3 regions of the Peribacillus sp. FSL M8-0224 genome follow, and region 2 is predicted to be linked to each of the others. Evidence: riboswitches for the same ligand, from Rfam matches in the RefSeq annotation. Region 2 holds a riboswitch; each other region holds the start of a gene.

Region 1 (10,248 bases), on a different contig from region 2:
TAATACATGGGGGAAATCTTCTGAATGACTTCATATCCTGAATCTTCCAAGTCGGATATGGTTTCATCCGAAAGCCTGGATTCTGTATAAATCTTCTTTCCATCAAAGACGAACCGATTACGATCGACGATATCCTGTAATGAGCCTTCATTTTCTGTATAAGAATAAAGAACCTGCATCAATACTTGCGGAATCCTATTCCCGCCTGGTGAGCCGATCCCGATCGATTCGCGCCCAGGTTTCTTGAGAATGGTCGGAGCGGTGAAAGTTCTTGACCGTTTATATGCCTCTTGAGAGTTCAAGCCGGACCTGAAATTTTTCAATTGATCGTTAAGGAAAAATCCATTTGTATAATCCCCAGATCCGAAAAAGTTACTGAGCGTATTTGTTGTGGAAACGACAGTGCCATTTTTGTCCATTATCACAAAGTGTGTCGTACTTTCATGTTCTTCGGAATCATTCGGTTCTTTATCTTCCCATTTTTCACTTTTTATCTTATTTTTAAGATTATCCAAGTGAATGGGGGAGAGCAATTTTTCCGCCTTGGAGTGACTTATTCCATCTCCAACATGGACGGTCCGATCTTGATAAGCGGTATCCGTGATGCCCCCCAAGACTTTCATATAAGCTGATTTGCTTGAAGAATCACCTAGGTTCATTTCCTCGGCTAGCTTTAACATTTCAAGAACGGTAATTCCTGAAAAGGGCGGAGGGGCAGTAAAAACATCATAACCGGCAAATGTTCCTTGGACCGGTTTCCGTTCTTTCACCTCATAGCGCTTTAAATCCTTCAAGTCGATATCTGATTCCCTTTTAATATCCCGCGCAATTTCCCCTTTATAAAAACCATCAGGACCTTCCTGCTGGATCTCCTTCAATGTTTCAGCAAGTCTTTCCTGGACGAGGGTTTTGCCTGGTTCAATGGCATCACCATCAGGATAAAAAAGTGAAGTCGCATCGGAGGATATCCTTGGCTGGGCCGCGTCTAAGCGTGATGATAACGATTCGTCGACTTCAAATCCGTCTTCAGCCAAATCTATCGCCGGCTGAAGAAGATCTGCCATTGGTACGCTCCCATACTTATCACTGATGACCTGCATGCCGGCCACTAAGCCAGGAATCCCTGTATCGTGTCTTGAACTTGGGTCTTCTGGGGAGGATTCACGATAATCGATAAATTCGGGTTCGCCGGATTCCGGGGCAATCAGCATACCGCCGCCGCCTCCCACGCCAGATCCATAAGGTTCGACTACACCTAATACATACGATACCGCAATGGCGGCATCAGCGGCCGTTCCGCCGTTTTCCAATATATCCATACCCACATCTATTGCGATCGGATTTGAAGAACTGACCCCATATGATTGTTCCGTTTTACTCTTTATCGGATCATTCGTGTCAGAAATAGGGGGTGTCTTCGAACATCCAGCAATATATATGAGCAAGCTTAGGGATATGAGCACTTTTCCCGTCATACGGTTAATCATCGGTTGTTCCCCCTTTTCGTTGAGCTTCTAAGTTGTGTATCTTCATTCTTCAAATAGTAGTGATAAAGCGTTCCTTACTGAATGGGTTGCATTTCCGGTTGTTTAGCTTGTACGGCCTTTTTCTCTTGTGCTGCTTTTTTCTCTAGTGCAGCTTTCTTTTCCATTGCTGCCTTTTCCTCTTGTTCACGCTGTGCCTTATGATCGATTACCTTCTTGTGATCCAAGGTAATCTCGATGCGATCCTCTTTTTTAGACCACTGGACTTTTTCACTCGTTTCCTTCGTCAACTGTCGGTAAACACGTGATTTGTCAATGGAAGAGGTAGCTGGCCTTGGTGTTGCTTCTTCAATTTGCAGCGGTACGACATCGATTGTAGCTTTTCCGTCTTCCGCTAAATGGTATTGAACCATGGCTGAATCCTTTGTGCGTGTCCAGCCTTGATCGAATATGAAATTTCCTAGACTATAGAAAATGATTCCATCTTTATAAACATCAAACGATTGAAGCACGTGGGGGTGATGCCCGATGATGATGTCAGCGCCCGCATCGATGATAGCTTTAGCCAAGTCTTTTTGCCGATCGGTTGTTGAGGTTGAATACTCTTGTCCCCAGTGCATATTCACCACAACCAAGTCTGCATTGCCTTGCTTGGCATTCCTTGCTTTGCCGATCATTTCAAATAATAAATCAGGATTGGAGTTCAATAGTCCGGCTTTATCATTTTTTGATACGGCATCCTTACCGTAAACATCTGTGAAGCCAAGTGTTGCAACACGTACGCCATTAACATCCGCATAGTCGATGCTGTTTTTTGCTTCCGCAGTGTTCGATCCAACACCGACATAGTGCATATCCTCACTTTTAAATTCATCAATCGTGTCAAGGAGTCCTTGTTCTTCATAGTCCATCATATGGTTATTTGCCAATGACACCACAGAGAAGCCAGCATCTTTAACGGCTTCCACACCACTAGTATTGGAGTTTAACCGGATTGGAGTATCTGCTTCCTTGTAGTTAGATACCTCTTCTTTTAAAGCGGTATGTTCATAATTCCCACTGACATAATCCGAATTGGCAAAATAGGGTTTCATATACCGGAAGAGGTATTCATACCCGTGCTTTTCCGTCACTTCTTCAACATAACGTCCCATCATCACATCACCGACCATTGTCATCGTCAATGGTTGATCGGATTTTGTTGCGACTGTTTTCACTTCCTCAGCCCGTCCCATCCAAGTGGTAATGACTAAAGCGATTAGTAATATAGGTAGTATGATTCCAGTGTATTTAAGATTTTTTTTCTTCGTGCGTTTAATAAAGATAAGTGTTTTTTCTTTTGCATTTAAAGTCCGTTTCATTTTTTGCACCTCAGAATAGGTAATACACGTTCATTAAACCGAAAGTTAAACCGGATAATAAAAGCGTGCTGCCAAGTGTCAATGGCATTCCTTGTCTTTGTATGGTATTCGCTATCAATCCAGGTACGATTATACCGATTCCCCGAAACTCGAATATTTCAAAGGGCATGACGGGGTAGACTAAGTCCAATAGGAGTTTCAAGCAAATCCCGGTCACCATCATGGCGGCGAATTTTCTTCTTCCATATAAAATCACCCATCTTGAAAGGCCGTGGGTGACGATTAAATAAGTTACGACACTAATGATCAAAATGGTGAGCATGATTTCCCATTGATCAAATACTAATGCCAAATAACCTGGCACGATAAGTCCTGCGGGTACGACACCCGTCTTTTCTGAAAATATAAGGCTAAGCGTTACTCCAAGTACTAGGGCTACGTATAAATCCGATCCAAACATTAAGGTTCCTCCTACTTAACTTGCTTTTTGCTTTGTTTTAGATTTCATGAATGCTTCAATTAATGGTTCCGCTGCACCGTGAATATTCCCGACACCGTAGACGATGCGATTTTTCATCAATGGGCGGAGACGGGCCACGATTTCTTCAGTTGACCAGTTTTCTAAATCCCAATATTCTTTAGTATCCAATTTACCTTGCTCGAATACCCTTGTAATCGGTGATGTGGTTTCACCAATGGCAATGACGATTTCAGATTTTATGTAAGGCAATACATCTCTTGCAAACTGCTCAGTACGGTCCACACGATCGGCACGGCAATTCATGATGACGATAGGAGGTTCTGTGCTGTATCCGAACGTATTGACACGTTCCCATATGTTCAGCGTCGATGATGCATCATTTGCAGCAAAGCCATTGACAAAGAAAGTTGGCTGGATGGGATCTCCGAATTTGGTGATCCGCATGGCACCTGGATCGGGATGCGCATTCAACATGCCGCGAAAAGCCGTTTTTTCATCAATGCCCAAAGCTTCAGCAACGGCCAAGGCCAGTGATGCATTATCAGGAAATACCATATAGTCGAATTCACGCAGGAACTCTTCCGATATTCTGGAGTTGTCTGCAACGATTACTTTTGTGTTGCGTTCTTTGGCAATTTGCTTGAAAAAGTCCAAATATTCACTTTCGATGGTTATTAAGTGACCATTATGGGGAATGGTAGCAGTGAAGGCTTCAGCAACCTCATCCAATGTCGGTCCCATGACATCCATATGGTCTTCCAATACATTCACGATGACCCCAATGTTTGCCTGGATCATTTTGTTTTGAAAGATTAGTTGATAGTCAGGCTGTACGGCCATGCACTCACAAACCAGTGCTTCCGTGCCTAAGTCGGCAACTTCTTTAACTACACGCCGTTGTTCTCCTATGTTGGGTCCTTCCGGGCGTCGTACAATCGGTTTTTCCTTGTCGGTAAACCAATAGATCATTCTTGCTGATGTTCCGGTTGTTTTACCTACTGTTTTGTATTTAGCTTCCTGGATCACACCTGTAATTAGACGCGTTACAGTCGATTTCCCTCGAATCCCATTCACATTCACACGTACCGGGATGGAGTCGAGACGCTTCTGATGGCGTTTTTGTTCAAAAATGCCATAGCCAAGCAAAAAGATCGCACAAATAAATATTGGTGCCATTTTTTAACCTCTCTTTTTTTCAAATATTTGAATTACTGAATACACACTACATGATTTTAAACTTAATAGGCAAGAGTCAATTATTCTATCGTAATATAGTTATCGTCAGCTTTTTCAAATATATGTATATTAGAGTGTAATAGTATCTAATGGGATAAATTGTTTTATGAGTACAAAGATATGGCTGAAAATTGAGGGAATCGAGGTTTTATTACACTAAATTATGGAAAGTTTAATAAAAACCTATTTTGGTCAGAAGTAAAATAGGTTTATGAGTATTTGAACCTAATTCATAATGGCTATATTTGAATAATAATTAATTTTTAAAAGTGAGGTTTATTACAGTTTATTAATTGTTTATACCCATTGTTTGACATAAACGTTACAATTTTTATGCATTTGTCATTCAATGTGAAATATTGCATCTAACGACTCAATTAGTTGAACTCTTTTGAATATGGATAAAGATGAGTAAAAGAACACATCTCTTTTTTTTAAATATTTTTCGGTTTTTCCTTGGTAATACCCAGGGGTCTATAATTGAACTTTTACCTAAAACATGAAATAAACTAAAGTTAACCCATTTCTTTTAAAAAATACCTAGTTTCTTCTATAAATATAGTGTTTATAGAAGAAGGAAAAATAAAAAAGCCCAGAAGCATATCTGAGCTTTCGGCTTATATATTGTAAATGAATGTAATGGTCACGGATCTCCGTTAATCATGGAGATTTAACTTTTGTGGGTCTTGAGTTACAGCTTGGGTAGCTGATAATGGAAGGAATCAGGTTAACTGGATTTCTTTCTGTCAGAAATCTCAAGGTTGGAGCCCTTTTTACCGCCATCAATCACATAAAGTCTAGGAGCTAATCTCCTTCTTTTTCCTTGATTGTCAGGATTCATCTTCATATAATTTTCGTATTCTTTGCGAAAGAATTCTTCGGTTTCCCGTTCCAGTGCTTTTCTTTCTTTAAAATCTGCGATGAATTTGAAAAAACGTTTCATATGAATTCCTCCTTATGGGGTTAAAAGGTCTTAGTTTAATAGTAACATATCGTTGGTGTAGTTTAACCTTTTTTTACAAATTTGGAGTGGAAAATATGTTTTTGTGTGAATAAAGTTGTGAATGGTTTGATTCGAGAGAAAGCATGCAATCGATATTTACTGAGCATATGGGCCCGTGCATGGTGTTGAAAGGAAAGGTCTGGATTTGCAGGTATTGGAAGTAATCATTATTTCAGTTAAAATATTCCTTTGATTATATTCATTATACACTAAATATTCTGAAAACAAAGGAAAATATTCACTTCCAGCCGCTTTTGATAGATTTGCTTTTTTAACGGTTCATTATTTTGTATAGTTATATATTCCCCGAATATACGAAAATGAAACAACACTTATAATAGGAGAAAAAAAGCAAGTTCCCGCATTCAAGCAGCGGGAACTTGCTAGTGTCATAATTGGAATTTCTTAACCTGTGCAGTCAGCAATTCTGCCGAAGATGCAAGTTCACTGGCATGATTCGTGATTTCATCCATCGAAGAACTGGATTGCTGAGCGGAGGCGGAGACTTGTTCGATTCCTGCCGCGGACTCTTCAGAAAAGGCAGCGATATCTTCGATAGCCTGATTGATTTTTTTGCTATTTGTGGAGATATAGTTCAATTCTTCGGTAATATGCTGTATTTTCATTTCCATATTCCCGACAGAGTGATTGATTGTTTCAAAGGTTCGGCCTGTGAGTGTGATCTGTTTCGTGCCTTCATCCACTTGAGTATAACCATCTTCCAGGGAGTGGACGACTGTTTTTGAACCCGTTTGAATGGCGGAGACAATATTGGTGATATCCCCAACGGAGTGTGTGACCTCTTCAGCGAGTTTCCGCACTTCATCGGCGACGACGGCAAAGCCCTTGCCATGTTCACCAGCACGAGCGGCCTCTATGGCTGCATTCAGCGCCAATAGATTGGTTTGATTGGATATATCTTTGATGACCTGCACAAGCTGCGAGATTTGCTGTGATTGAGAATCGAGCCCTTTCACTTGCTCTACGGCATTTTTGACAATCCCATCAATACTTTGCATCTGTTGGACTGAACTGCGCATTAAAGCGGTGCCGTCCTTGGTCAAGGAAAGGATTTCGGTTGAACTTCTAGCCACATCCGCTCCTTCCAGGTGGGCCAACTCGATCCTGCCGGTGAAATCATCCATCATGCGAACCATTTCGGCTGCCCGGCTGGCTTGTGACTCCGAACCTTCCGAAAGTTCATACATCGTAGACGCTATTTGCTTGCTGCCCTGCTGCACTTCATTTGCTGATTGAGTCAGATCCTCGCTTTGGTTGGTAACGGATTGCGAAACAACGAGCATTTTTTCGATCGTATCACGAAGGTTTTTCTGCATTAGGTTGGCGGAGACCGTTAATTCGCCCAGTTCATCATATGACTTTTGCTCCAGGGGCTCATGATTCAGCTCTCCGTCAGCCACCATTTTCATCCTGTCCCTAATTTTAAGGAGGGGGGTGGTAATGAGGTTGGCAGTAACAAGCGCCAGCACAAGGCCGATAAGGACTGCTGCAATGGATAAGATGATACTTGTCGTCTTGACCGATTTCCCGCTTTCGATGACGGTTTTACCTGAAGCGACAATCAATTCCTCGCGTTTAGAAGCAAGCTCCTTGAAACCCTCCATTACTTCATTGCTGATTGGCGCCACTTCATTTTTGAGTATCTCTTTGGCGCGTTCTTCATTTCCTTTTTCATACTGGATAAATACCCGTTCTACAATCATCGTCCTCCAATCCACGCTCTTCTCGATCAATTCCTTTGTTTTATCAGAATCGCTTAAGGCTAGGAGTTCCTCCTGGATGACCTGGCTTTCTTCGGTATATTGTAAGAACCTTTCTTTATAACTCTCGTCGCCATATAGAATATAGGCCCGGACGAATGCGGTTCTTTGTGATAGATTATATAGGAGCTTTTCGTCTTGGAAAAGAAGCGGAAGTTCCCTTTCGATGATATCCTGTGAGTATACCAGTGACTTGTTGCTGCTATAAATGTTGAATGCTCCTAAGATGACACATAAAGATATGATGAGTGAAAATGCCACCAATACCTTTGCTTTAATGCTTTTCAAATTATTGGACCCCTTTATCGATATTTTATTCACTCTTTTTATCGGATTTTTAATGTGATTTTTAAGTAATGAAAAGTTAACCAAATTTTCCACCAGGTCTAATGTTCACTTTATATAAACATCTTGATTTCTTATCATTTTCAAGTTACTATTGACTTGGAAAAATATAATATTCCGCGTTAAGGCGGAAGAGGTTCTAGCTACCCTCTCAAAAAAACTAAGGAGAAACAGTGCTCTATTCTTAGGGTGCTGTTTTTTTCCGTAAAAAGGAGTTTTATAGAATGAAGAAGAAAGAAAAGGCAGTGGTTGTGTTTAGCGGAGGGCAGGACAGTACGACGTGCCTGTTTTGGGCATTGGAGAGATTTGAGGAAGTGGAAGCGGTGACGTTCGATTATAATCAGCGGCATAGCTTGGAAATCGAATGCGCTCAAAACATTGCCAAGGAATTGGGCGTGAACCACCATATCCTTGACATGTCGCTGCTGAACCAACTGGCACCGAATGCATTGACAAGAAGTGATATCGCAGTGTCGGACGGAGAAGAAGGGGAACTGCCGTCGACGTTCGTGCCAGGGAGGAATTTGCTGTTCCTTTCGTTTGCCGGAGTGCTGGCGAGCCAGATTGGCGCTAAACATATTGTCACAGGAGTCTGTGAAACGGATTTCAGCGGATATCCTGACTGCCGCGATGTATTCATTAAATCGTTGAATGTGACCTTGAACTTATCGATGGACCAGTCATTCGTGATTGATACGCCGCTAATGTGGCTTAATAAAGAGGAAACATGGGAGCTTGCTGACCAGCTTGGCGCGTTCGACTTTGTCCGCGAAAAGACCCTGACTTGCTATAACGGAATCATCTCCGATGGCTGTGGAGATTGTCCGGCATGTAATCTGCGGAAAAAAGGACTCGATGACTATGTAAGCAGACGGAAGGTGCTTTCATGATGTACGGTTTTAAGATAGTGGATAAACTCCAGAAAATAGATGAAGATATTCAGCGCAGCCAATTGAAGTATACAAACAAGAGGGTTCTCGTGAGTAAGGAATTCACCTTTGACGCGGCGCACCATCTGCATGACTATGAAGGGAAATGCAAGAACCTGCATGGCCACACGTATAAAGTCATTTTCGGATTGAGCGGGTATACGGATTCACGCGGGTTGATGATAGATTTTGGTGACATCAAGGATATATGGAAAAATGAAATCGAAATCCACCTGGATCATCGTTATTTGAATGAAACCCTGCCGCTCATGAATACAACAGCTGAAAATATGGTTGTCTGGATTTATGAAAAAATGGCCGAAGCCCTATCATTAAAAGAATATGAGGGTGCTAGAGTCGAATTTGTTCGACTGTACGAAACGCCGACAAGCTATGCCGAAGCCAGACGGGAGTGGATGGAAAGTGAGTAAACTCCCGGTTATGGAAATCTTCGGGCCGACCATCCAAGGAGAGGGAATGGTCATTGGTCAAAAAACCATGTTCGTTCGGACGGCCGGCTGCGATTATTCATGTTCCTGGTGTGATTCCGCATTTACATGGGATGGCACAGGTAAGGAAGATACCGTTCAGATGACTGCCGATGAAATATGGGATGAGCTGAAGCGAATTGGGGGTTCCGGTTTTTCCTTCGTGACGATATCTGGGGGAAACCCGGCCCTGTTGAAAAACCTGAACGGCTTGATAGCGATCTTACATGAAAATAAAATGAAAATAGGTGTCGAAACACAAGGGAGCCGATGGCAGGATTGGTTTCTCGATATTGATGAACTGACTATCTCACCTAAGCCGCCGAGCTCTGGAATGAACACGGACTTTACCGTGCTTGACCAAATCATCTCGAATCTTGCCAATCGAAATCCAGAAAAACATGTTTCATTGAAGATCGTCGTCTTTAACGAGGAAGATTATCAATATGCCAAACATGTACATGGGCGTTACCCGGATATTCCCTTTTATCTGCAAGTCGGCAATGACGACAGCAGGACGGCGGATGATCGACAATTGATCAGCGGCCTATTGAAGAAGTACGAAGAGTTAATTGATAAAGTGATAGCGGATGATGAATTGAATGATGTGAAAGTCCTGCCACAGCTGCATACCTATATATGGGGTAACAAGCGGGGCGTGTAAAGTAAAGGCAGTGTGATGTTTAATCACACTGCCTTTTAAGCTTATTACAACCTTTGCATGTGTGTAGCTTTGAAGGATGATGTGTATTTAAGGCCATATCCAAATAAGCGATCCATTCCTATATGTGCTGTCCAAATTAAACCAATCATCATCCATGCATCCGACTTTAGGAATATGGCTAACAAAATCATGAAGATGGACACGATATAAGTATGGAATGCGTTATAAACCTTTGCTCCAATCCGATCATCGATCAGATAGGCCAGCATGGAAACATCAGGGGACAAAATCAACAAGAGGAAAATCCACCAGCTGAATTCATATAACGAATAGATGTAAATCACCGCTAAAAGGACCATAAGTCCTTCAATATGAAGGAATTTCTTCACCATTTCATAACCTCCAAAGTTTAATTGACCATTGGTCAATTATATCCAAAAAAAATTATATGATGTTCTTGGTGATATTTTTTACAT
Region 2 (10,248 bases):
TCCGCGCAAACGGAAAAATCGATTTCGATCACTACCTATTCAAAAAACAAGTTCATGGTGGTTCAGGTGACTGATAACGGAACGGGGATTGAAAAAGAACGCCTGCCCTTCATATTCCATCCCTTTCATACGACTAAAGACCGTGAAAAAGGTACAGGTTTGGGGCTGTCTGTAAGCCTTGGCATCGCCAAGGACCATGGCGGAAAGATCGACGTTTTGAGCACACCAGGACATGGAAGCACTTTTTTCCTGAGGCTTCCCTTACTAACAGAGGAAGAAAGGGGATGTTAAGGTGGTTCATTTACTTGTGGTAGACGATGAGAAAGAGGTTGGGACTTTTCTATCCCGCCTTTTTACGATGAAAGGTTACCTCGTACAAGTTGTGAATAGCGGGAAGGAGTTTCATGAAATCGACTGGAATCAGCAGCGTTTTGATGTCGCAATGATAGATTTGAAGCTTCCGGATTGCGATGGACTTTCCCTCCTGCAGCATCTAAAACAACTGCAGCCGCGTTGCAAGGTACTGATCATGACCGGATACAGCACCGTCAAGACCGCTGTTGATGCCATGAAACTCGGCGCGAGTGATTACATGGAAAAACCCTTCGTGGATATTGAAGTACTGGAAAGGCAGATTGACAACCTATTGAATGAAAATGAAGCATTGAACCAGCATTTCATCCATAAGCTTGCCGAGGATTCAGGACTCATTGTCGGTGAAAGTCTTTTAATGAAGAATTTGATTGAAACGGCCTTCAAGGTTGCCCAAAAATCCGTCAATGTATTAATCGAAGGAGAAACCGGAAGCGGGAAAGAAGTGCTTTCACGCTTCATCCACATAGCCAGCCCCCGAAACCATGAACCTTTTATCGGCATCAATTGCGGAGCGATCTCTGAATCCCTGCTTGAAAGCGAATTATTCGGTCATGAAAAGGGCGCTTTCACCGGAGCGACCCAGCTGCGAAAGGGTTTTTTCGAAATTGCTGGGAACGGGACGCTTTTCCTTGATGAAATTGCGGATGCAAGTCCGGCCATTCAAGTCAAATTGCTTCGGGTTTTGGAAACGCGGGAATTCATGCGGGTTGGCAGCAGCGTGACATTACGGACGAACGCCCGGTTAGTGGCGGCCTCCAATGAAAACCTGCAGCAGGCAGTGGACAAGAATAAATTTCGGGAAGACCTATTTTACCGACTAAACGTCGTGACTCTGGATATCCCGCCATTAAGGAGCCGAAAAGAGGATATTCCGTTGCTTGTCCGTCACTTGGTTGAGAGAAATGGTCATGGAGATATCTCATTTTCCAATGAAGCCATTGAAAAATTACAGCAATACAACTGGCCAGGCAACATACGCGAACTATCTAATGTGGTCTTGCGCACGCTAACTCTTGCAGACAATAAGTCAGTAATAACCGCCAATGATATCTCACTATCCAACAGCCAGATCACACCTGACAAAAATGTGTCACCAGAGATACAGTCAACAGAAAACCTTCTTGAAGAGTGGCGAAAAAGGCTGGTGGCTGATTTTAATGAGAAGGATGAACTGATGCTTGAAGAAATCCTTACGGAAATCAAACAGCTTCAATCAACAATTGGAAAGGAGCTCGTCATGCAGGCACTGCAAAAAACCTACGGCAACCGGAATGAAGCTGCCAAACGCTTGCAAATATCCATAAGGAAATTGCGTTATATATTAAATGAAAAGAGCCAGACATAATAAAAAGGAGGATGCCCCGTTCCAGGGCTTCCTCCTCTGTTCCTATTCTAGCGTCAATACGATGCGGCCGTTGATTTCTCCGTTTTCCATCATTGAAAACACGTCATTGATTTCATCAAGCTTTCTTGTTTCAATATTCGTTCTGACTTTACCCTCAGCCGCAAATTGAACAGCTTCCTGTAAATCTTTTCTCGTCCCGACGATGGACCCTTTTACAGTCACCCCATTTAACACTGTATCAAAAATCGGGATTGGAAGTTCATCATTCGGCAATCCGACTACAACAAGTGTGCCGCCCCTCTTGACTGAACTGTAAGCCTGTTCGAATGCTTTTTTCGTAACAGCCACAGAAATGGATGCCTGCACGCCGCCAACCTTATCCTTAATGGCCTGTACAGGATCGGTCTTAAGCCCATTAACCGTGTAATCCGCCCCCAGTTCCGTTGCCAGATCAAGCTTATCATCTTGAATATCGACAGCAATGACATTAAAGCCCATCGCTTTTGCGTATTGCAGGGCAACATGTCCCAATCCGCCAATTCCATAAACCGCTACCCAATCACCAGGTTTTGCTTCTGATACCTTAAGCGCCTTATAAGTCGTTACACCTGCACAGAAAATCGGTGATACCTCCGCAAAGTCAAGCCCTTCAGGAACCTTCACCACATATTTGGCTGGTGCTTTACAATATTCCGCATACCCGCCGTCAACGGAATATCCTGCATTCAATTGATCCAAGCAAAGCGTTTCCCTGCCGGTCAGACAATATTCACAATCGCCGCAGGCCGAATAAAGCCAAGGGATCCCAACACGGTCACCCACTTTCAAGGAAGTTACGCCTTCTGCCACCTTTTCTATAATGCCCACACCCTCATGTCCCGGGATAAGCGGAAGCTTGGGTTTTACCGGCCAATCACCATGTGCAGCATGTAAATCGGTATGACACACGCCACAGGCTTTAATTTTCACTAATATCTCACCATATTCCAATTCCGGGATCGGTACTTCCTTAATCTCAAGTTTTTGGTTAAATTCATTGACGACCGCCGCTTTCATTGTCTTGACCTGTTGTTTTGCATTTACAGTGCTTGCCCCTTGTTTTACATTCATGATTACTATTCCTCCCTTAATCTAGTGGATATTATTTCTTGCTACTGCTTACACCTACTACTTAAACTTGCACTACTGCACTACTTAAAATAGTTGCAAGTGCCATGCCAATGCAAAAAGGCCAAGACGACAGCATTCAAAAAAAAAAAGTGCCGAAAGATCGGCCCATTTGGACGAATTAACGGCCCAAGTTGGACGAAATCCGGTTTGTATATTGCAGGAAAAATGGTTCACCCTATAAATAGGAGGTGCCTAAAACATGGACAAATTTGAAGAAGCCTATGAGTCATATAAACAGCAGGGAACACCGCAAGCAAACCAAAGTGATTCAGCAGCAGGAAAAGAAGAAATCATCGCCGTAAGGAAAAATGAAGAGGACAATATTATCGCCATCAAGACGGACTCCGGCCGCGAACTCGACTACCCCACAGCCCTTGCGGAAGCCAAAGCTGGCAACCTGGCCAACGTTGACGTCTTTCATAAATATGGACGTGACATATTACGGAGTGAGCCCGATGGGATTAAAGAAAATAACCTGGATCAACTGCCGGAGTTTTGAGTTTTTCGGGGAGACTGCCTGATATGGGCAGTTTTTTTCTATCTGGATGCGCAAAAAAAAGAACCAGCATGATTAGCTGGATCTTATTTTTCATAAGGATAGGATTCAGAGATTTCGAGCAGTCGGCCGCAGGACTCGACAACCTCGATGATTTCCATCCATGACATGTCCAGACCCAGTTCATTAGCATGGGAAATCTTATCCCGTAATTTTCGGATGGCATTCGCATCCTTCTTCCCTTTACTTTTCGAAGGGATTTGGAAGAAGTGCCTCAATTCTTTATCTTTATGTATAATATCGAATTTATCACTGATTTGCAGGCACTCTATTATATTGATATCCTCATTTTTATCGATTCTCCTTTTATATAATTCAGTTGCCTTTTCTAAACGGTCTTCGCTGATCATTGGATACCAGCTGCCATCGCCGAATCTATCCAGGATGATATCGCTCATCCTCATTTCCAATAAGGTAATATATCCGAATATCAGCATCCTGATCGGAGGCTTTTGGAGGTCGGCATGGGTAATCAACATTTTAATTGAATTATTCTCTAATACGAACACCCTTGTCTTATTCTTAAAAATATGGAGAAGCTGAATCAAAGGGGTTGAATTCGAAACCATTTCCCTTGGTGAGAAGTTTCTCATATATTCAGAAATACTTCCTTCACCTAGTTCTTGCCTTTCGATATATCCGATGATTTCCCCTTGATCTTGGACTGCCAATATATCAAAATTCTTTTTTTTCATTGCTTTCTGGATATCCAGCGCCAGATCGTTTTTATGGCAAAACTCAAGCTCCTGGGCAATGCTCTTAACCGTTATATTTTTTTCATAAAGAGTTTTAAGACTCAGATAGCTGCTATTGCTTTTTCTTTCGCTTCCATTTAACATCTTTCACCCTCCGATCAGGAACACTTTCTGCCCGTTTTCCGCTTTAATAAAAGAAATGCATGAGGCCCCCGCAAATAAAGTTCACTGTAGTGGATTCCATCCCATTTCAAATGCCATCAACTGCATTTCCTGCCGCCGTATCCACATTCCGCTTTTCTTCCCACCCCTTACAAACATCTACCCAATCCTTTGCACCTGAATATTCAAACAATTCAGCGAGTGTAAGTTCTATTGCAGAGTTTGAACTGCCGCAAGCCGGAAACAATGACTCGAAGCGTTTCATCGATACATCAAGAAAAACAGCTAAATCGTTTGCCAGGCCAAACGGGCAAACGCCTCCGATTGCATGGCCGGTCTGTGCAAGCACTTCATCAGGTGAAAGCATTCGTGCCTTGAAACCGAACGTCTGACGAAATTTCTTATTATCCACTTTCGCGTCCCCTGCGGCAACGACCAAAATCGCGTGTTCACCTTCCCCTTTAAAGGAAAGGGTCTTGGCAATCCGCGCTGGGATAACACCGATGGTTTCCGCTGCCTCAATCACCGTTGCACTAGATGTTTCGAACTCCTTTACGTCGCCTTCCCGATTCCATTGTTTAAAATGGCTTTTGACACTTTCGATCGACATATTAATATTCACTCCTTTTTATGTACATATTGAAATAATATCATCCTTCATTGCAATAATTCAAAATCCAATTGTGCTGCTTCATCTGATTGGAAACCTATAAATTAAAACCATTCTTTACAAATTGACGAAACAAGCTTACATGGGATACTATTAATCATCGGGTAAACGCCTGCACGTGGTTCGTAACCATCCCACGATAAAAAACTAGGGAGAGAGTAAAATGAATGTTCGTACACTCGTGATAAACGGGTTATTGGCTGCCTTGTATGTGGCGGTCTCATTGGTTTTTAAACCAATAGCTTTTGAGATGTTCCAATTCCGTGTACCGGAAATGTTGAATCATCTGATTGTATTCAATAAAAAATATATCTACGGTATCGTTGGAGGAGTCTTCATATCGAATCTGCTCTTTTCGCCGATGGTGCCATATGATTTGATTTTTGGGGTGGGGCAATCCCTGCTCGCCTTATTGCTTGTCATTTATGTTTCTCGTTTCATAAAAGGCATTAAAGGACGTATGATCGCTACGATTATCTTTTTCACGTTCACAATGTTTTTAATTGCAATTGAACTGAACCTTGCCTTTGGCTTGCCATTCTGGCTAAGCTGGATGACTACAGCTGTCGGTGAGTTCGTTGTCCTCCTGATTGGAGCGCCAATTATTTATGGAATGAACAAAAGAATTCAGTTTGAAAAGTGGCTTTAAAAGGAATCTTCGCGCCGTTAAGCCACTATAATGGAAAAGAGCTGTCTGCATGATGCGGCAGCTCTTTTTTTTCACCATTGAACTCGAAAATGATAAACTATTAGTAAGAATGGTGGTGGCCCTTTGAAAAAAGTCCTGACCATAATCGGTCTACTTGTAATCGCAATTTTTATATACTCTAATGCAGAACTGTTCACTTTGGTTTGGAAAAGTGATTTGGATTCTGTGATTGGCATATTGAAGGAAAATCTTTTGCTTACATTTATTGTGACATTCGTATTGATGTTTGTACAAAATTCTTTTACAATCATCCCCTTAATTTTGCTCCTGACCATCAATGTCACGATATTCGGATTCATATATGGCTATCTATGGAGTTGGTTTACAAGTGTTGTTGCCTCAGGATTCATTTTTTATGCAGCCAGAAACTGGTTTCAGGAGCTTCTTTTAAAGAAGATTGGTGAAAAGTGGCAAGAATCTGTAGTGGAGCATGGCTTCATGTACGTGTTTACAGGCAGGATTTTCCCGCTTATCCCAACAAGCTTAATTAACTTGGCAGCTGGAGTCAGCACCATCACTTTCAAAGACTTTTTATTGGCGACGGCACTTGGCAACCTTATATACTTTTTCTTCCTATCACTGATTCCCTATGGACTGCTATCTGTTGAAATGAACCAATATACGCTAGCTGCGCTTGCACTCCTCTTCTTACTATTCTTCATGATCTATAAGCGTGCAAAAAAGAAGAAGAAACTAACCCTCTTCAGAAAAAACAGGTGACCACATTGGCCCCTGTTTTTTTATTTAGAGATTCTGCATATATTTTTTTCCGATAGTTTGTTAAAATGTGTATGTAATTTTACCTTTGAAATGTCTTAAAATCAGGGAGAATCTCCATGTCCAAACGCTCCATCTTAGCAATATATATCCTATCCGGGATTCTTACATTAGTCGTATTCGACTATTTTTTAACTACAAATATCCATAATAAAGAAGTCTTCATTCAACTCCAAAGGGCGGAAGGCATTGTTTTCCTTTTATCAATAGGCTTAATTCTATATCTTTATTTAGCTAAAAAAGAAGAATTCAAACGATTAAAAGAAGCGGAACAACGTCGGCGCACACTCATCAATTCAATGGTGGATTTCGTTAATTTCAAGGATGGGGATGGCCGATGGCTTGAATCCAATACCTTCGGGCTGCAATTATTTCAATTGGAGCATGTAGATTATAAGGGAAAAAGAGATAGCGAGCTCGCGGAATACTCCGAATTTTATAAAGAATCTTTGATCTACTGTGAAGTTTCCGATGAAGAAACGTGGGTAAAGGGGGAAATTACTAGGTGCGAGGAAATCATCCCTCTTCCCGATGGCAATCACAAGACCTTTGATACGATTAAAGTTCCCCTGTTCAATGAAGATGGTTCTCGTAAAGGCTTAGTCGTCATTGGCAGGGATATATCTGAAAGAGTTGTCGCGGAGAATCAATTATTCGATAGCGAACAACGCTATAAATCATTGTTTGAACACAACCCTTATCCGATGCTGATGCTTGATTTAAATGGAATGATCACGACCGTGAATCCAAGGTTTGAAACGGTAACAGGCTTTCAACAGGAAGAAATACATGGCGCCTCATTCATTAATTTGAATTTTTCAGCAGAAGACGCGGAATTGATCCGTACATCATGCCAATATGTCATGGAAAACCAAAAGGGGATCAAAAAAGGGAAAGATATAGAATTCCTGACGAAGTACGGGAAGTCCATCTTACTTTCTTGTACGTTTGTCCCGATGATGGTTGGCGAGGATTTAGTCGGAATCATTACTTATGCTAAAGAAGTCACTCAAATTCGAGAAACCGAAGCACGCTTAAGAAGAACCGAAAAATTATCGATAGTCGGCGAACTTGCCGCAAGCGTAGCCCACGAGGTACGAAATCCGCTGACTTCTTTAAAAGGTTTCGTCCAGCTGCTTAAAAAGAGCGACCATCCCTATGAACATTACTACACGATCATGTTAAGTGAATTGGACCGGATCAATCTTATTGTAAGCGAGTTACTCGTTCTGGCAAAACCACAGGAACTTCCATTCAGCAAACATCAAATCATCGACCTGATGAATGATGTCAAAACCTTGTTGAAACCAGAGGCGGACTCGTACCCCACCCAAATATCAATATCTGTCAAAAATGAAATACCGCTTCTATTATGTGAGGGAAACCAATTAAAACAAGTTTTCATAAACATGCTCAAGAATTCCATGGAGGCATCCGCCGACCACATTTGGGTTGATTTCGAACGAATGAACAATAACCTTTCCATCACCATCAAAGATAATGGAAGCGGAATAGAAAAAAACCGCATAAAACATCTTGGAGAGCCTTTCTATTCTTCAAAAGAAAAAGGAACCGGATTAGGATTGACAGTCAGTTGCCGAATCATTGAGGCGCATCGGGGAAAGGTCCGGTTTAACAGTGAACTGAACCAAGGAACCGAGGTCCAAATCATTTTGCCCATATAAATATGAATTTCGAGGACAAGCCTGAACCTTGTCCTTTTTTTGCTGGATTCAAAACCATCCTATTTTAATAGGGAGGTGAAGAAATCCTTTATATTCCCAAAGAATGACACCGTCTCAACAGGTTGTTTCCCATTAATCTGGCCTCCTGAATCATTGGATGTTTCGCTCTCCGTCATACCAGCTGTACTCGTTTGCGCTGCCTCAACTTCCGCCTCTTTTGATTTGACATCATCCACGGTTTCTTCCTCATCCATTTCAACATCGATATCCTTTTCGAAAACAAGGACGTAAGTACGACGCTCCCCATCCTTTGAAACAGTAACGGAAATGGCCGTTTTCGCTTTATCCTTGATCTTCACTTTTGCACTGCTCGCACCGTCATATTCAATTGTTGCTCCGCTGGCATTTGTCGTTGCATTCATTTCGACTGAAGAAATATCATTATCGACCTCGATATGATAGGTATGCTCATTAGATTCAAAAGATTTGTTCCATACGCCGGATGATACCGTCAGGCTGTTCAACACTGGTCCATTATTGCCTTCCTCGCCTAAAGAATCTGCGGACGTTACTTTCTAAACAGAATCCGTTTTCACTTTTTGTGTTGAAATACTTTCAATTTGCTGTGCATTCGTTACTTGACTGACACCACTGCTTGGCTTTTGATAATTGGAGGATTCCGCTGATGTTAAAGATGTTTTATTCCCCTTATCCGAGGAAGGTTGGGCTTTGCTCGTTCCTGTTGAGGGTTCCTTTTGAACTTCATCCTCTTTTGGAGCAGCTTTCGATTCCGTTTCCTTTGCTGCGGCTGCAGCCCGTGTAATCGTAAGTGTATATGCTTTTTCATCACCATTTTCCGCTGTAACGGTTATCTTCACCGTTGTCTTACCGACTGGAAGGGTAACCTTTACACCTGCACTGGTTGCATCCTTTCCATTTACCTTTACAATTGCCTTACTGTCACTCAATGTCGGAGTTACCGTAACCGACTGGACTTCATTTTCAACTGAAGCATGATAAGCTGTCACTTTAGAATCGAATGTTAATGAGCCTTTTGATAATCCAATCGATGTTAAAAGGTTATCATCACTTTCATGTTTTTCGACCTTGAGAGTATAGGTTACGGTTTCATTTTCCCCATCGCTGACGGTGATTACAAACGTATTCATGTCAGTTTGAAGAGTTAAATCCTTCAATTTACCATCTGTCATTTTGACACCATTCACATATATGGCTGCATTCTCGTTAGGGCTTGCTGCAAGCAAAGTGATCTTTTCCACATCATTCCCCACTGTTGAACTATAGTCGTGTACATCTTCTGTAAACTTTTGATCCAGTGCTATACCCTCTATCTCTAGCTTTGAAAGACTATTTACCGTTTGTGCCTCTTCCAAAATGACAGAAGTGCCTTCCGCAGCTTCTGCCGCTGGCATATAAGTGGATGTTCCCATCCCCACAAGGGAACCAACCAAGATCACCTTCACACTTGTTTCTTTTAATCCCTTTTTCATCAAAACCTATCCCTCCAAATTCCTTAAACATGAGGCTCAGATTACTAAGGGAACCTTAATTATTTCTTAATGGAGTTTATATCAAAAGGAGGATGCCTATTTGGTATAAACTTTATGCAAAGTGGAATTCCCACCCCTTATTTATGGCTATACTGGAGTGGAAGGCAAAACTAAAACTTATTGTTCTCATTTTCTAGCGAAACTCTTAAACTGCCTTTAGATAACTAAATTATTTTCACTGTTTTTTCACATTTTCCTTTTATAATGGGCTTACATAATCGGATGAAAGGATGATGGCACACCAAGATGAAAAAATATTTATGGCTGGTAGTCAGCCTATTCAGTTTGCTTTTATACCCGGCAGTGGCTTCCGGTCATGCTACAGTAATCAGCTCTAATCCTAGCCCGAATGAAGCGATGGATACTCTTCCTGAAAAGATCACCATTCAATTCAGCGAGAATATACAACCAGCTTTTCATTCGCTTGAGGTATTCAGCCAAGATGGAGACAAAATTCAAACTCAAGACAGTACAATCTCTGAACAGAGTGAAAAAATACTGGAAGCTAAGTGGAAGGGCACGATCGATGAAGG
Region 3 (10,248 bases), on a different contig from region 2:
ATACGGCATGATACACAGCATGGAGTTTCGTGAAGCTTTGGGCGTGAACCCAGGCGAGAAGATCGTCGGCAGCCTTCACGTTGGCTATCCCGATATGATCCCTGCCCCGCGTCCAAGGAACGCGATCGATCAACTCCTGACCATTATGGACTAACATAAAAGGAAAGCCTCCAATCTTCCAGTTGGAGTCTCAGACTGTAGACAAACTCGATGAAAACCGGGTTTTCTACAGTTTTTTTATGCTTTTACAATTTGAACGTTGATTTCCCCTCCAGGCACTCGCTTTCGTCTCTAGACGCGCTTTTCCCGCAGGAGCCTCGTGCCTTACACTCCAATCACATATAGATAGAACTTATTCCTACATTCTTTTTTTGTATTATATAGAAGTATTTAACTAGGTGATAAGGATGCTTTCTAAACATGATTTTATTCAGCAAGATCATTTATAATTTGGTGTAAGATATGTATGAGGTTGGACCCCCCTTTTTATCCGCTTCAAGAGCGTCAACTCCGATCTCCTCCAATTGCATTTGCCACTTGTCATATGGGTATTAAATTAAAACAGACGCACTGAACCCTGCAGCGCGTCTGTTAGCTTGTAATGATTATCCCCACACAGTCATTGCCACTACCATAAAGAACCAGATAAAAAGGTATGTTTAGTGATTAAAAGATTAATCGCAAAAAACCCCCTTCTAAAAGGAGGTCCCTAAACGCTCATACTCAAAAGAACTCGTGATATAATGCCTGAATTGCCGTCTCTTCGTTGTGCCCTTTCACACCGAACATCATGCTTACCTCCGAAGAGCCCTGGTTGATCATCTCAATATTCACCTTTGCTTCGGCCAAGGCTTTTGACGCTCTTGCCGTTGTACCGACATTATGGCGCATTCCTTCCCCTACAACCATGATCAAGGCAAGATCATGCTCCACATTCACTTCATCGGCATGAAGCTCTTTCTTGATTCGGGAAATGATTTTCTTCTCGGCATCCCCTTTCATCTGGTCCTGCCTAAGAATAAGCGTCACATCATCGATGCCTGATGGAATATGCTCATATGAAACTCCATAATCCTCGAGGATGTGCAGCAGTTTCCGGCCAAAACCAACTTCCCGGTTCATCAAATATTTGCTAATGTAAATACTGCAAAATCCTTTATCACTCGCAATCCCAATAACCGGCCCGTTCGTATTATCCCGTGTATTCACAATGCGGGTCCCTTGTGCCGCCGGATTGTTCGTATTCTGGATATGGACAGGTATTCCCGCACGGAATGCAGGAATCAGCGCCTCATCATGAAATACCGAGAAACCTGCATAAGAAAGCTCACGCATCTCACGATAGGTTAGTTCCCGGATTCCCTTCGGATTGGAAACCACATTTGGATTCACCGCATAAACGGCATCCACGTCCGTAAAGTTCTCATACAAATCAGCCTTGACCCCATTAGCAAGAATCGAACCCGTAATATCGGAACCGCTTCTTGAGAAGGTTAACACATCACCATCTAACGTATATCCGAAGAATCCTGGAAATACAACGATTCCTGGCTCATCACGCAGAGCATATAACCGATCATAAGACTCTGGCAGCACCCTGGTAAATCCACCTTCATCCGTTACGATCAAGCCTGCCTTCTTCGGATTGATATACTGCGCCTCCACTCCAAGGCTTTGGAAATAACCTGCGACCAGCTTCGCATTATTATCCTCGCCACCGGCCTTCAAGGCATCCAGATAGCGCTTCGGGTTAGATTGATCTGCATGCAGCAGTGCCATTAAATTTTCATGAATCCCTGTGATGACACTCTCGGATATATCCAACTCTGCAGCAATGCTCGCATAGCGGGATACAACATCTTCTATCAAATGCTCTCCGTTATCCCCGCGCAGCTGCTGTTCCGCAGCTTCAATCAATAAATCCGTTACCTTTATATCATCGGAATTGCGTTTTCCTGGAGCGGAAACGACCACAATCTTCCTCTCTGGATCAGAAACAACAATTTCGAATACCTTCCTCAACTGTTCACCTGACGCAAGTGAACTTCCACCAAACTTTGCAACTTTCATCTCGACATCCCCTATTTTCGTAAATATTCTGTCAAAATTAACTCTCCCTATTATTACGCTTTTTCTCGAAACAATCAAGTGGAAATTCCATTATAGGAGGACATTTGTACTTTTAAAAAGGACAGAATGACAGAACCACTGATCGAAATTAGCTATAACTAAAAAAAAGACAACGGGCATATGCCCATTGTCTCTCCATTCTTTAGCGATTATCCACGGTTTCCGGGTATAAGTCATGATTCATCAAGCGGTAATTCGCCATTTCCTCATACTTCGTACCTGGTTTCCCATAATTCGTGTAAGGGTCGATGGAAATTCCGCCCCTTGGTGTAAACTTGCCCCATACTTCAATATATTTAGGGTCCATCAATTCGATTAAATCATTCATGATGATGTTCATGCAGTCTTCATGGAAATCACCATGATTGCGGAAGCTGAATAAATAAAGTTTCAAAGACTTGCTTTCCACCATTTTCACACTGGGAATATAGCTGATGTAAATGGTAGCAAAGTCCGGCTGGCCCGTGATCGGACATAAACTAGTGAATTCCGGGCAATTGAATTTGACGAAATAATCCCGGTTCGGATGCTTGTTATCGAATGATTCAAGGATTTCAGGAGCATAGTCGAATGTATATTTTGTTCCTTGATTCCCAAGCAGTGTGATATCTTTTTTTAATTCTTCTTCTTTTCTTCCAGACATGAAAAGTCCTCCTAATCCCACATTTCAGGGAGATTCATAAAATGGGCCTCTATATAACAAAAACCATATCTCCTCAAAGATATGGTTGATTCGCGAAAAATATCAAAGCCATAGTTTTTTTAAGAGGGTGATGCTATGAACCTCTCCCGTATATCGGGAAATATTTTAAAATTGTCATAGTAAATATAGAAAAAATAATCTAATCTGTCAATCATACATTTTAAATTTGGTTTGATTCTTGATGGCATTCAGCTTAAAATGTAGAAGAAGTTTATCCTACACGAAGGAAGAGATTAAGTCAATGTGGATTTTTGCAGCACTCATCACGAGTTTATGCTTCGGAATCAATAACAGCATTTTTAAATGGAGCAGCGGAAAAGGGTATTCCAAGATACATATCCAATTTTTCTTTTATTTTTCAGCATTTATTTTGTCCATTGTTTATGGAGTATTAATGGATGGTTTGCAGATGAACTGGCTGTCCATCATGCTTGGTGCAGCAATTGGTGTACTGAACGCCAATGGTAACATCCAGATGGCAAGCGCCTTTGAAAAGGGTCCGGCAAGCTTGACATCTCCATTAATCGCAGCGAATGCCATATTCCCCATTCTCTGTGCAGCTTTAATTTTTCACGAACATATTTCTTCCTTGCAGTGGAGTGGAATCGCCTGCATGTTTATCGCTACATTAGTCATCCAATATACACCTAATGCAAAAGGTAATCATCAATATGTCCCATGGATGATGCACACATTACTCTCCATCTTATCTTTTGGTGTGCTCGGCATTCTTATGACGACATCAACACGTCTTCATTTAAACTCCCTTGATATCCTTGTATCAATGTATGGAGGCGGAATGCTTTATCTTCTTTCGGCTCTAGCCTTTAAAAAAGAAAAAATCAAGCTAAAGGAAGTCAAAATCGGTTCCTTAGTAGGCTTTTTAAGCATGATAGGCTATGGATGTTATTTCTTTGCGTTGAACACCGGCATCGCAAGCATCATTTTCCCTGTCGTCAGCCTGAACTGTTTGGTTGTCGTATTCGCTGGATGTTATATATTCAAGGAAAAACTAAAAACCTATCAAATTGCCGGTGTTCTAGCGGCATTAATCGGTATTATTTTAACTAAAATATAAATATAGTTCGTATAATAAAAACGACCTGGCTGTCATGTATTTAAGCCAGGTCGTTTTTTATTTAACCGGAAAATAGAGTAGGTCAAAAAAAAAAGTGTTGACACCTCCTGAAAAATATCAGATAATTTTGAATATTAACTTTCTCGATTTTACTGCTTTTGAAATGTTTGATTATCCTTCTGCCACGGGTATAAAAGAAATAGGTACAACCACCTCATTTAATTCTGAATCAGGAAAGGAAAGATGCATAATGGTAAAAGTTACAGTAACAGTTGATTTCCAAGGAAAATCTTATCAAACTAACGTCCTAACTAAACCGGGTACTGATCATGAAGTAATTTTACAACAAGCCCTTCATCAAGTTGAAAAACAATGGAAAGCATAAAAAAGCAGGCATCGCAATAGATACCTGCTTTTTTTTACCTTAAATACTATCCAAAATACTTTTCATATGCACGATTAACGACCCTCTTGCAGCAATTCCCTCCTGCTTAAAAACACTTTTAATTATTATTATTCAAAAGACACTAAAATTAAGATGTCAGTTTGTGTACTAGAATTTTTTATTATGAAAAAATTCCCAATTGAAATGGGATTATATAATAAAAGTCTTTTAAAAAGACGGTCTTTTAAAGGCGCGTCTCAGCTGTAGACAATTTAACCGTTAATTTCCACTCCAGGCACTCGCTTTCCGCGGGCGGTCAGGAGCCTCCTCGGTGCCTTTGCGCCTGCGGGGTCTCCCTTGGACTCGCTTTTCCCGCAGGAGTCTCGCATCTTCCGTTCCAATCAACTTTGTTTTAAATTTTAGTTAGAACCCTTTTGTTTGCAAACTCAAAGACGGTCTTTTAAGGACCGTCTTTTTAATGTTCTATTAAACTAAATTTCTTATTAATGGCATGGAACGTTCTTGGAGGCTATCGGAAAACAGACTATAAGAAATGAGCTTCTTCCTGTACTGTTTAACTACATCCACACGGTCGCTGTAAATATATACAAATAACCTAACATCCTTTTTGCCTCTTTTAGTATCAATGACCAATGGAGTCCCGCTGTTCTCTGGATGTAAAAACAATTGCTCGTTCCCTGGGAATATATGATTTTTCTTCAAAAACCTAGCTTTATTAAAATAATTAATAACTTGAATTTTTTCTTCACCTTCTAAACGTTTTCCGTCAAAGGTTACGATCGCATTCCCGCCACTAATTTCTGCGTGTATTTTAAATTTGCTGATAATCCAATTAACTGCATCGGTTGGAAGACAGGAAACCAATATTTTTAACAAACTTAAGATAATTGTCAAAATCAAAACCGGCAAAGTCAATTCATCATCTCCGCTACATTTATAAATTAATTCTTATATCACTTATTATATCAAAAGGGGCTGACCGTTTTTCTTAGTAGATGTGTCCGTTCTATTAACGTTTCACATTAGTTATACCGCTGTACTTAAACTAACGGGTTCTCGAAGAAGGGCATTAGATAATCAAACTATTATTTAAAAGTGTATACTAAATCAAAAAAAAGAATCCATTTTTGAATCATTTGATTACAAAAATGGATTTTTATATACAACTAATATGTTTATTCAGGAGGAACCTTTGATCTAAAAGTAAAACATAGTTTTCTAGCTAAAGCCATTAGGACAAAGCCAAACTCTGTACATTTAGAAAATGGGCTAAGCAGCTTCAAGTACGTTTAAACAAAATAAAGGAAATTATCTTTGAAATTAACTCAATTCATCCCCTGCTTCATTACTGACATTTCCACCGGCAATATTAAAGATTTTTTTTAATATTTTGCTTTTTCACGAGAACCATACAAACAATAATCAAAGTAAAGGCCGTTAAGGCTAAAAATGGGATGGTTACAAAGCCAAACCAGTTAATATATTGGGCATTACATGGCACACCGTTAACACAAGGCTTTATTCCTGCAAAACTCGGAACTTTTTGTATCAAGTAATGGTAAAAAGAAATAAACCACCCAATAATCGCCATAGGCAATACAAACTTCTTTACTGATGAGTCATTTTGAAAGGTGCCAATTCCAAGTATTAAAGCTAAAGGATACATTAATATGCGTTGGAACCAACATAGTTCACATGGAATAAAACCCCGGATTTCACTAAAATAAAGACTCCCTAGCGTAGCCACTGTTGAAACAAGCCATGCTAAATAGAGAAAAAATTGTCTATTGAATCCCGCCATATCTTCCTTCATTATTCATTACCTTCTAGCTCTTGCTCAATAAGGCTTTTTATTTTTTCATAATCAAAAGGATCTTTTAGCAAAGTACCATTCACCACTATTGAAGGAGTTTGTTCTATTTTAAACTCTTCCACTAATTCTGTATCCTTATTTACTTCTTCCATCACTGATTCCTGTTCAATATCTGACTTCAATTTATCTGCATCAATGCCAGGTATACCATCAGCTACTTCAAGTATTTTCTCTTGCGTTATCCATAATCCATCATGATTTTGACTTGGCTGTTCCTTAAATAAACCTTTGTGAAAATCCCAATACGAATCTGGAGAGTTTTTAAAAACTGATTCAGCTGCGACTGCACCTAACTGTGATTCCTCTCCGTGAAATAGTGTATTTATATAAGAAAATTTCACTTTTCCAGTATCAACATAATCTTCAACTAACTTAGGGAAAACCGTTTCTCCCCATGCCTTACAAGATGGACATTTGAAATCACCAAATTCTACAACGGATATAGTGGCATCTGCTTTTCCTATAGTCGGCTGTCCTTCAATAGGAGGTTTTTTTCCTGTGGGAGATTCATTGGTTGTTTCTGATTTCAAATTATTAATAACAACAAGTGCAGCTATTATTGCCAAAATAACAGTAGTGAGTATAACTGCAATTTTAAAACTAGAATTTTTACTTTTCATCTCATTTCACCTCATATATGTATTTTAATTAATGATTTTCAAACTTTATTGTATGCTAACCATTAAAGTTAAATAACTAGTTACGACGCATAGTACGCTCATCGTGAAACTCAAAAGAATAGGAGCCCTTTTTATGTATGACATTACGGTTAACCCTAAAAAAATTAATCCGGCTATCAATAACATCCCACTATCAATTCCTATATTTAGGACAATTTCCAAATCGCGCGTTATGATTCCTTGATAGAAAAGGTCAAACAATCGAGAAACTCCAGAAGATGCTACTGTCGTTTCAACATCATGCGGGGGAGATTGTTGCCCTAATACTGCCGTTACTGAAAAAATCAAGAATACGATTACACTTTCGGATTTTGTCCAAGGGATTGGGTTAAAGCTTTCATTTTTTCTTAACCTTTTTCTCATCAGAATACTATTTATAAAGGCATACGCCAACAATGGAATGATTAGCAAATGTTTAATTAAAAGTGCTTGTCCATAAGGAAGGATCCAAGCATTTGCATAATCATTAAAATCAATCACGATGCTCATTAAGAATAGTCCCGATATAGCCGTTATAAGAAAACAAATTATCGCTACCGGTGTAAACCATTTTAAGAAGTTTAACCAATTTAAATGATTTTTTGAAAACCAACTAACTATAATTAATATCCCGACCCAAAGTGTAACAGCAAGAAAATGAGCTGTATGTGCAAGGAATCCTTTCCATTGTTCTATGGAACTGGCATGACTGGACCAACCTAATGCAAGAATTAATACAAAAGTAAAAACGATACCTATGTATGTATATAAAAGTTTCTTTCGATAATCAAACCAAACGATATAAACAAATAATATATTCGTAAGGATATAGGTGAAAATCCATGCTTTTCCCACCTCAAAAGTAAAGAGGACAGATTGAAAGGTTTGTCCTAATCCAACATCCTGATGTAGAACCAAAATCAGTTGCAAAACAGGGATAAACGAAAAAATGGCTATACCTGCTGTTGCAATCATTAACACACCTTTAGGTACGTTAATATCTGGACGATAGGCACTTGGTACAAGACGTAGAACAAAACTGCCTATAAGCAAGGAGAAACAAAGATATAGTATTGGTTCACTAATCATTCCCAAGGTAAGCATATACTATTTTTTCCTCCTCACGAGCCATAGGAAACTCCCTACTGCCAGTACAAATAAAACACCAACAATGGACGGAATAACGTAAGAAGGAATGTTACTTTGTTTAACTTTTACCTTCTGTTCAGGTGGTGTATTTGTAGTTTCCTTACTCTCTTCAGTTTTTACAGGATCCTCTTGTACCGATTCCTCCTGGTTATCATTTGAGGATTCATCACCAGGGACCTTCACTGAGAAAGCAAATTCTCCTTCAATTGGATGTCCATCCGCGCCAATGATCTCCCAATCCACTTTATAATTCCCATTCTCTAAGGGCTGGAGGAAAGTGGCCCACATTTCATTACCTTCAATTACAAAATTTCCAAGATTAACAGGTTCTCCCTTTGAATTTAAAACATTAACCTTACTTGTCTGTTCCACTTTTGTTTGAAAAATGAGAGTCAGTTCCTGTATTGGCTTCGTTAGTACTTCACCATCTTTAGGTGTCGAGTCCTTCAAACCAGTATGCGCCAGTGCTTGACTTGAGAATAAGGTAAAGAGAAGTAAAAATAATAAAGAAACTTTTTTTGCCATCCCACAGACTCCTTATAAATATTTTATTTGTTCAGATTGACACATATATTAACCGTTGCTAATATGATGATAACAAAACACATTAGTCCTGTCTAATATGTGTTAGGAGGTAATTATGCAGAATCTTGATATAGACCTTAAGGTAAAAATGATTCACGGATTTTCTAATAAAACAAGGATTCATATTCTCGAAAGTATAAAGAATCAAGAAAAAACGGTTTCTGAAATTGTAGAAGAAGTCAGTGGGAATCAATCGAATATTTCACAACACCTTGCGTGTTTAAAGGGTTGTGGAATTATTGTAGGAAGGAACGAAGGGAAATACTGCTACTATAGTCTACGTAATCAACAAATACGAGATTTATTGACGATGTTCGATGTCGTTCTTGCAGATGTCCAAAATGATGTTTCATGTTGTGAGCGACAAATAGATTAGGAGTGTATAAAATGGCTGACAAATGCTGTAACTCAACTAACGATACAAAAAATACAGAAAATAAGACGGAAAGTTGTTGTAGTCCTGCTGTTAATTTAAATATAAAAAAAGAAGACTCAAGTTGTTGTGCCAGTAACAACGATTCAGTAAATACCTTTAAGTCAATACCTGTTTTAATTCAAGGGAAAACTAGTTGTTGCAGCAGTGAAACATCCAAGGAAACAGGGAATGACCTAGAAAAAGGAGACTGTTGCAGCATTCTCCAAACGATTGAACATACACCAGAAACTAATAGTAGTTGTTGCAGTGAAACAATGACGAATGAAGATAAAAATCCAGTGAAAACAAGCTGTTGCAGTAGTAATGAACATCAGACAATAGAGACATTCTTAAATCCACTTCCTTCTGGCGAGAAGATGGCATACAGAGTTCAAGGAATGGATTGTCCTGCTTGTGCAAAAACCATTGAAAAAGGATTAAGCGCTTTAAAAGATATTGAAGAAGTAAAAGTCAATTACAACACAGCAAAAATGCAGGTAGCTGCAAGCAACCTTGATGCCTTTATCCCGATCGAGCGTGAAATCAAAAAGCTTGGATATTCTGTTGAGCCCTTAAATCAAACAGGGAATGTAAAAACGTTCGCAATTGAAGGCATGGATTGTAGTAGTTGTGCTAAGAGCATTGAAAATCACTTGAATACCCATCCATCCGTTAATAATGTCATTGTTAATTTCTCGACTGGTAAAATGAAAATTGACCATTCCAATAGTGTCGAAGATATTATTTCTGAGGTTTCTAAAATTGGTTATAAAGCTTCCTTACAATCGAGAAATATACCGGTACAACCTACAAAAAACAAAAACGAAAATGCCTTAATCATAATGTCTGGTGTATTTATTGCCCTCGGTTTTATTGGTTCTTTTAATGGTGTTTCTACTTTGATGAGCACAATATTGTATGCCATTGCAATGGTGATAAGTGGTTATAAGCCTGCTCGAAGTGCATTCTATGCCATTAAAAGTCGTTCATTAGATATGAATGTTCTAATGTCTGTTGCGGCAATTGGGGCAGCTCTCATTGGTGAATGGCTAGAAGGGGCTACCGTAGTATGGCTATTTGCGATTGGAAACTTGCTGCAAACAAAATCCATTGAGCGGACAAGAAACTCCATTCGTAACCTTATGGAATTAGCACCTCCTGAAGCTTGGGTCAAAGTTGGTTCTGAGTTAATCAAGAAGCCGGTTGAAGAAATATCCATCGGTGATACGATCATTGTCAAACCAGGCGAT

What was found. A riboswitch is a leader RNA that binds a small molecule or an ion and turns the genes downstream of it on or off. The one in region 2 is predicted to bind preQ1.
Region 1: it holds a riboswitch for preQ1, as region 2 does, so the genes downstream of both, queC (7-cyano-7-deazaguanine synthase QueC) here and MKX49_RS28255 (QueT transporter family protein) in region 2, are expected to answer to the same signal.
Region 3: it holds a riboswitch for preQ1, as region 2 does, so the genes downstream of both, queF (preQ(1) synthase) here and MKX49_RS28255 (QueT transporter family protein) in region 2, are expected to answer to the same signal.

The regions. Positions count from the first base shown of each region.
Region 1 is NZ_JBBOOJ010000001.1:3,831,231-3,841,478, reverse strand. It holds gene MKX49_RS18460 (gamma-glutamyltransferase family protein) at 1-1,487, opposite strand, end outside; gene MKX49_RS18455 (CapA family protein) at 1,562-2,845, opposite strand; gene pgsC (poly-gamma-glutamate biosynthesis protein PgsC) at 2,856-3,305, opposite strand; gene pgsB (poly-gamma-glutamate synthase PgsB) at 3,321-4,502, opposite strand; gene MKX49_RS18440 (hypothetical protein) at 5,290-5,505, opposite strand; gene MKX49_RS18435 (methyl-accepting chemotaxis protein) at 5,955-7,634, opposite strand; PreQ1 riboswitch class I at 7,819-7,861, shown strand; gene queC (7-cyano-7-deazaguanine synthase QueC) at 7,916-8,581, shown strand; gene queD (6-carboxytetrahydropterin synthase QueD) at 8,581-9,051, shown strand; gene queE (7-carboxy-7-deazaguanine synthase QueE) at 9,044-9,772, shown strand; gene MKX49_RS18415 (DUF4260 domain-containing protein) at 9,817-10,164, opposite strand; gene MKX49_RS18410 (TetR/AcrR family transcriptional regulator) at 10,217-10,248, opposite strand, start outside.
Region 2 is NZ_JBBOOJ010000002.1:48,196-58,443, reverse strand. It holds gene MKX49_RS28285 (sensor histidine kinase) at 1-291, shown strand, start outside; gene MKX49_RS28280 (sigma-54-dependent transcriptional regulator) at 293-1,720, shown strand; gene adhP (alcohol dehydrogenase AdhP) at 1,763-2,776, opposite strand; gene MKX49_RS28270 (DUF3892 domain-containing protein) at 3,090-3,389, shown strand; gene MKX49_RS28265 (hypothetical protein) at 3,473-4,285, opposite strand; gene MKX49_RS28260 (YbaK/EbsC family protein) at 4,392-4,913, opposite strand; PreQ1 riboswitch class I at 5,086-5,130, shown strand; gene MKX49_RS28255 (QueT transporter family protein) at 5,137-5,622, shown strand; gene MKX49_RS28250 (TVP38/TMEM64 family protein) at 5,746-6,402, shown strand; gene MKX49_RS28245 (PAS domain-containing sensor histidine kinase) at 6,519-8,144, shown strand; gene MKX49_RS28240 (cadherin-like beta sandwich domain-containing protein) at 8,204-8,671, opposite strand; gene MKX49_RS28235 (cadherin-like beta sandwich domain-containing protein) at 8,720-9,655, opposite strand; gene MKX49_RS28230 (copper resistance CopC/CopD family protein) at 9,962-10,248, shown strand, end outside.
Region 3 is NZ_JBBOOJ010000001.1:87,166-97,413, reverse strand. It holds gene MKX49_RS00485 (nitroreductase family protein) at 1-154, shown strand, start outside; gene MKX49_RS00480 (aspartate kinase) at 724-2,070, opposite strand; gene queF (preQ(1) synthase) at 2,273-2,773, opposite strand; PreQ1 riboswitch class I at 2,878-2,923, opposite strand; gene MKX49_RS00470 (EamA family transporter) at 3,075-3,911, shown strand; gene MKX49_RS00465 (BA3454 family stress response protein) at 4,006-4,296, shown strand; gene MKX49_RS00460 (YfmQ family protein) at 4,783-5,232, opposite strand; gene MKX49_RS00455 (disulfide oxidoreductase) at 5,687-6,130, opposite strand; gene MKX49_RS00450 (DsbA family protein) at 6,130-6,810, opposite strand; gene MKX49_RS00445 (copper resistance D family protein) at 6,856-7,953, opposite strand; gene MKX49_RS00440 (copper resistance CopC family protein) at 7,957-8,523, opposite strand; gene MKX49_RS00435 (ArsR/SmtB family transcription factor) at 8,639-8,959, shown strand; gene MKX49_RS00430 (heavy metal translocating P-type ATPase) at 8,971-10,248, shown strand, end outside.